2 regions of the Paenibacillus sp. GM1FR genome follow, and region 2 is predicted to be linked to the other one. Evidence: riboswitches for the same ligand, from Rfam matches in the RefSeq annotation. Region 2 holds a riboswitch; the other holds the start of a gene.
The links. A riboswitch is a leader RNA that binds a small molecule or an ion and turns the genes downstream of it on or off. The one in region 2 is predicted to bind FMN.
Positions count from the first base shown of each region.

Region 1: it holds a riboswitch for FMN, as region 2 does, so the genes downstream of both, ribD (bifunctional diaminohydroxyphosphoribosylaminopyrimidine deaminase/5-amino-6-(5-phosphoribosylamino)uracil reductase RibD) here and PAEAM_RS10260 (DMT family transporter) in region 2, are expected to answer to the same signal.

Region 1 is NZ_MKZL01000011.1:585,737-589,157, reverse strand. It holds gene ribE (riboflavin synthase) at 1-497, opposite strand, end outside; gene ribD (bifunctional diaminohydroxyphosphoribosylaminopyrimidine deaminase/5-amino-6-(5-phosphoribosylamino)uracil reductase RibD) at 559-1,662, opposite strand; FMN riboswitch at 1,987-2,155, opposite strand; gene PAEAM_RS08400 (hypothetical protein) at 2,322-3,421, opposite strand, start outside.
Region 2 is NZ_MKZL01000011.1:1,007,076-1,010,496, forward strand. It holds gene PAEAM_RS10255 (amidase) at 1-450, opposite strand, end outside; gene PAEAM_RS10260 (DMT family transporter) at 776-1,756, opposite strand; FMN riboswitch at 1,895-2,048, opposite strand; gene PAEAM_RS10265 (DinB family protein) at 2,133-2,633, opposite strand; gene PAEAM_RS10270 (CGNR zinc finger domain-containing protein) at 2,777-3,328, shown strand.

The DNA of each region.
Region 1 (3,421 bases), 420 kb from region 2:
CCAATGGTATGCGGGATAATGGAAACCGTGAATGCGGTATCCGATGTATGGACAACGGTCAAGCTAATGCCATCCAGTGTAACTGATCCTTTGGGGATCAGATATTTGAACAACTGGTGATCATCAGGCTTGATCTCAAACACAATTGCATTCTGATCACGTGTTATACTGCCGATCACTCCAGTACCATCAACATGGCCCTGAACGATATGGCCGCCAAAACGACCGCCTGATTGCATGGCCCGCTCCAGATTAACTTTACTGCCAGATTGCAGCTGACTGAGATTGGTATGGCGATAGGTTTCAGGCATTACATCGGCGGTAAAACCTCCACCTTCGAGCGTTGTCGCAGTTAAGCACACGCCGTTCACTGCTACACTATCACCAATCTTCAGATCGTCCATGATGGCGGAAGCTCCGATATTCAGGACCATCGCTTCGCCTTTCCGACCAATACCCCGGATCTGACCGACTTCTTCCACCAAACCGGTAAACATGCTGCCGCCTCCCTTTTTCAAGTTATAAAGAACCTAACTTTCTACTTTCAAATCCATTTATTTATTCAGGCCACACCGGAATACCGCCAATGCTGATATTATCTCCAACTTGTTCGATCTCCAACTGATTCAATTGAATCGCCTGATTCATACGTTCCACACCCTCGAAGCGGAAGCTTCCAGGTGTATCATAACCGCCTACAATCTTCGGAGCGATAAACATGAGCAGTCGATCGACCAACCTTGCCTCCAGCATGGCTCCATTCAAGGTGCCTCCACCTTCAAGCAAAATTGAACCAATGTCACGCTCACCCAACTTGCTAAGACCGTTTAACAGATCCACACGTGGTCCAGGACCACAGCGTATAATCTCGACGCCGTAGGCTTCCAAACGTTCAGCAACTTCAGGACTGGCTTCGTCTGTTGTCAGCACCCATGTTGGAGCAAGACCATCCTTAACCATTTTGGCACCTACGGGGAGACGTAACTTGGAATCCACTACAATGCGCACTGGACTAATGCCTTCGACTTGCAAACGGGTTGTAAGTTCCGGATTATCGGCAATTACCGTGTCGACGCCAACCATAATTCCCTGGTGACGATGACGAAGGGCATGTACAATCTCACGAGCGGGCTCGTTAGAGATCCACTTGCTGTCTCCGCTGCGAGTAGCAATTTTGCCATCCAAAGTAGTAGCCGTTTTCAGTGTCACAAAAGGTAGACCCGTTGTAATAAACTTAATGAATTTTTCATTCATGCGTCTTCCTCGCTCACGCAGTACGCCAACTTCAACTTCAATGCCTTGTTGACGAAGCATGCTTATACCCCTGCCGGATACTTGCGGATTTGGATCTTCACAACATACCACAACACGTTTCACCTTTTCATGAATCAGACGTTCACTACAAGGTGGCGTCTTGCCATAATGACTACAAGGCTCAAGTGTAACGTATACCGTACTTCCCTCTGCATCACTGCCTGCCATGTTAAGTGCATGCACCTCTGCATGACCGGTTCCACGTTTCAGATGGCTCCCCAGGCCTACAATACGGCCTTCTTTCACAACTACACATCCAACAACCGGATTAATCCCCGTCTGTCCCTGTGCTCGTTCCGCCATATCCAATGCCAGTGCCATATAAAATTCATCATTGATCATTTCCAAATCCGTTCACCCCGCGGTTTAAAGTCTTGTTTATTAAAAAATCCCCGTCGAACAATCAGTTCGATGGGGATGATGAGAGACAAATGTCACCAGCAGGAGTGAAATGGATACAGCACGCCAACACTTTGCCCAAAACTTCATTTCGGGCAAGTGAAAATAGACACATACCTTAATGAACATCATTTACAGGTAAAGAGCTTTTATAGTGCGGCATATGTATGGAACTGTCCGGCGTATCCGGATCTTCCCTGCACAGTGCAAGACATCATAAAATCGTGACTGTGCAGCAATACTCCTGCTGAATGCAAACCTGTTAGGTCTGCACCTCTCCTTCTCCCATCCAGACTATACTGTCGGTTCTGGAATTACACCAGATCAGCCATCTGCCAATGGCAGACAGGTCACGGACTTTGCATCAAGTGCTGGACACATAGGTCCTTACACTTCCTGCATCACCGCCGGTAGGGAATTGCACCCTGCCCTGAAGGATTGCTTTCGTTATTACTTGGATGTTAGCACTTTAATGCCAAAAAATCAATTGTTTTTTGTTCCTTTTTGTCACATACTAACTTTTAATAAGTCAATAAACAACAAAAAACCGCTTCCTCTCAAGGAGGCACGGTTTTTCTTTGAAAGCATTTCACATCCATCGTAACATTCTACATATCAGGAAAACACCAGCTCGCCATATGCTTTAATTCTTTGGCATTATGGAATGGAGTGCGGTCAGGTTCTTGCAGGGGCGAAGTCGGAAGCGGGAACTCTCTTGCCACCCTTCTGACCCAACTTGTTGAATCGATCGCAATAGCCGAGCATTTCCAGCGTCCATTCGCTCTCGGTCGAAACGTCCCATGCAAATCTGCTTTTCCCGGCATCTCTGGGAAGACTCCATCCAGATATTCGACGATGACGCGCTTGTCTCTGACTTCATGACAATATACAGTCACCCATACACCTTCCCGGACCCGAACAGCATACACATCTCCAGACTGTACCTCCCCGGTACCTGCATCAGGTGATGCCTTTGGTACTTTTCCGCGAACACTTCTCTTCTTCTCCAATGCCCCTAAGATCGTGTCCTTTACAGCTGGACTCTCATCAGGCTTATCCGCAAGTGATATGTTATTCAGATCAAAATCATGAAATATCTTGTTCAGGTTGTTCTCATTAATTCCGACAGATGAGTCCCACCACGCCAGAGGGGCCTGCACTTCAACCCGCACATTGGGGCGTGCGTCACGCTGCATGTAAGAGGTGAATTCCGTGATCATTCCAGGATGTTCCGGCGTATCCAGTATGCCAATCAGAGCTAACGTCTCAAGCAAATCACGGTAAGCATATTCCTTCTGTGTGGGCAAAAGACGTTCCTTCTTGAGCGCTACTGCTGCCTTGCTGTAACGTGTTTTGGGAGGTAATTCGCGTAGCACCGTTAACACCGCACGGAATGTCCAGCGGTCGTACTCATTGGGTATTGGAAGCTCCTGTGCGGCAGCCAGCTCTCGAAGTGCCAACACGCATCCAAAAGGATCACCGTCCAACGGGGTTCCATTGGTCATCCGCCAATACCATTGCAGCGTTGTGTCGGTTGCTTGATCTACACTTAATCCGCATATCTTACAAGTGTTCGAAGATGGATATGGCGTATGTTCATGGCTTGGCATACTGCTCCCAATAAGCTTGCCCGTAAGCAACGAGCGCCAGATCATGGGTGCTGACCACAAAGAGGATACAAAGGCCTGCGCTGCATCATTGATCGTCC
Region 2 (3,421 bases):
ACCTGGGGAATGATTGATATTCCATGGATTGCGAGTTGGACCATGAAGACGGGGCTCGGTAATATTTTTTAAACCAAATTCAGGCGTATTGGTATGTCCTATGAAGATAAAGCCTGCATCACGGAGTCGAGTGACAAAATTGGAATTGCGTAATGCCCGATGCTCGCTGAACAAACGTGAGCCTGAAGTCAGAAATTCACCTTCCAAGGATTGCGAGATATCTTTCAGGAGCAGGGGAACACCGGCAAAAGGTTGTTCTCCAGGGAGAACCAAACCGGCTTCCTCACGTGCGCGAGATTCATATGTACGAATAACCGCATTAAGTTGCGGATTCACTTCTTCAAGGCGTGCAAACGCCGCTTCAAGCATTTCAACCGGGGATACTTCCCGGGATCGGATCAGTTCAGCCAAACCTACGGCGTCGTAGGAGGTATATGAGAATGAAGACATCATGATCGTTCCTCTCTGAATATAATTCATCTGTTTATTCCATATGTCATCGTACCACCGGATTAGACAAAAGACAAAACATAGAAGAATCGTAGTGCGATGATATGCATACTCGTTATGAGGTTGGAGGGAAAAGAGGGGGAGTATTTGCATATGCGATATAGAAATAAAGCACAGGGTCAATAGCTCATATTGCTAAGTGAGAAAATGAACGAGTAATATCGAGTCATGGAAATAAAAAAACCACTGCTCATCTAATTTGATGTGCAATGGTTTTATTTTATATTTGACTATTTGTTTATATGTGAACCTCAGATATATCTACTTATTCTGTACGCAGCTTTGGTGCAGCATCGGCCGCAGTTGATGATCTTTCCTGCTGTCTGGAAATGGCGAAGAGGGCCACCCAGATCAGGATAAAACCAAGCAACTGCTCCCATGTAATCAGTGTACGGAAAGCAATCCAGTTCACCAACACACCCGCCATCGGGAAGCTAAGTTCTGCGAGTGTTGCAACAGAAGCTTTGGTTGACGACAGACCTTTGTAATACAACAGAAGACTGAGCAGACCTGGTAACAATGCCTGACCGAGAATGTTGAGGATGACAGCAGTCTGTTCACCCGTTCCGGACGGAAACGTCCATGCCGCACCTTCATTCCACGTCATAAAGATCAGGAGCGGGAGAGCAACGACAAAGCGCAGAGAGGTGACGGTTTCGTAACGCGCCTGACCCAGCATCAATCGTCCCATAACGGTTGAACCTCCCCATAAGGCAGCAGCCCCAAGGGATAACAAGCTTCCAGCATGAATCCAGTTGTCCCAGTTACCTAATGGCAATGTGAAGCCAAATGTAAGCAGGTACGTTCCTGCTAATGCAATGAAGAACAATCCACCGAAGCGACGTGGTAACGTCTCTTTTAATAACAGTTTAGCCAGCACGATAGCGAAGAGTGGTTGCATTTTTTGCAATAAAAGCACCGTATTCGGATCGTTATGTGTAAGCGCCATGGTGAACAATACCGTTGCGAGTGCTGATCCTCCCCATGAGATAAAAATCACGGCAATCCAGTGGCGAGCGCGCAGGTTTTTTAGGTCAGACCGGAATTTCCACAGCACGGGAATGGCAATAAGACTGACGATGATATGTTCCACCAGTACAATCTGCGTGGATGTCATCGTGTTTAGCAAAATAATTCGGAAGAGTGGGTCGACCCCCCATAAGGCGGCGCCGAGAACTACAAGCCAGAATCCGGTATTACTTCGTTCCTTGCGGTAAACAGGTGATGCTGCTGATGTCTTTTCCATATTCAGGACTCCTTCGTCAGAACACGGAATCTTCAGTTGGCAAAATCGACAAAAGCCCCCGTTTTGGTATATACCACGGGGGCTCATCCAAGGACATGCGTCAGGAAAGAGGCCTTCCCGTGAACGGCATGTCAATGTGTTGATCTTCTCTCATCCGGACTGTACCGTCGGCCTTGGATTCACACCAAGTCAGTCGCTGAATGTCCTTCGTTAAGAACAATTAGCGAGTCGCGGGCTGGTTCCGAAGAACATCACCGCCGGTTGGGAATTGCACCCTACCCCGAAGATCCTATTCAATTATATAGTGTGTTGAACAAGCTGTAACATTAATAAGTTCATCTTATTCCTGTAAGCGCTAGCAGTTCAAGCATTTTTTTTAGAAAACGATTTTCCAGCTTCCTTGCTGTCTGCGAAGGAGCACGATCTGACCTGCGTGATACGCATCATGGAGTACCCAGCGAGCTAGTTCGTGTGCCCATTTCTCTTCGGAGTCCATATATGCGGCTTCAAGATCAGACTCTTGTAGTGCAGCTAATTGATCTCGCAACTGCTGGGCTAATCGAGTTGTACCCTGCATCAGTGTATTCCAACCAGCTGCATCCGTTGCATCTCCCGGATTACCAAATGTGTATTCATTGGAGTCTACAGCAGGAAGGGTAGGCTCCTTACCTTGCATGCGACATAATAAGCGATGGTTGTAATAATACATATGGTTAACCAACTGCCAGATGCTTAATCCTCCTGAGGGTGGAATCCAGGCTGCTTGTTCTGCTGTAAGACCTTCCAAGGATTTCGACAAAGGTACAATCCAATTACATTGATCCCAAGTATCATCCTTTTGAATAAGTAACACATCTAGTGCTGTTGTTTTTGTCATTGCCTTTTCCTCCTTGCGTATAATTGTGATAGGTGATGTAACTAGCTAAAACTGATTAATAAGGTTACACTCAATATAACACATCAAAGATGAGTTGTAACCTTCTTTATTTAATTAGATGGTTACATTGAACGGAGGTATATATGGACAGGTTATGGACCGATTTTGTAAACAGCGATTATCACGACTGGCGTGGGGGAGATCGATCGGAGGACAGACTCGGGAAGGCGAGCTGGCAGCAAGATTTTCTGGAACGATGGCAACTTAACGCTTCTGTCCCTGCATCTCCAGAAGATGAGTTGTCGATGAGAAATTTCAGGAATGAATTGATAGCTCTTGGAGCCCGCTTGTCTTCTGGAGCATTATTAACAGATGTAGAAAAACAATGGTTGAACGACGTTATGGAAGCAGGGCATGTGAGAAGAACATTGACTACAATTGATCAGGAACTGAAACTCCAACTGATAGCTGTGGAAGCGCATTGGCATCAGGTTATAGCTGAGGTAGCTGCTGACTTTGCTTTGACTTTGGTAGAGGGAGAAGGCGGCAGGATCCGGATCTGTGATAATTCGGATTGTCGCTGGATGTTCTATGATGATACCCGAAGCAGAACACAGAAGTACTGTGATGATAAGATGTGTGGCAATCTGATGAAGGTTAGAAGATTTCGGGCAAAACGCAAATCCCAAAATTGATAAATACTAACAATAACTATATAATGTATATATACTAGCGAAAAAATAGTCAGAAGCAGTACGGATTCGTAAGCAGGATGTGATCGTCTTTCA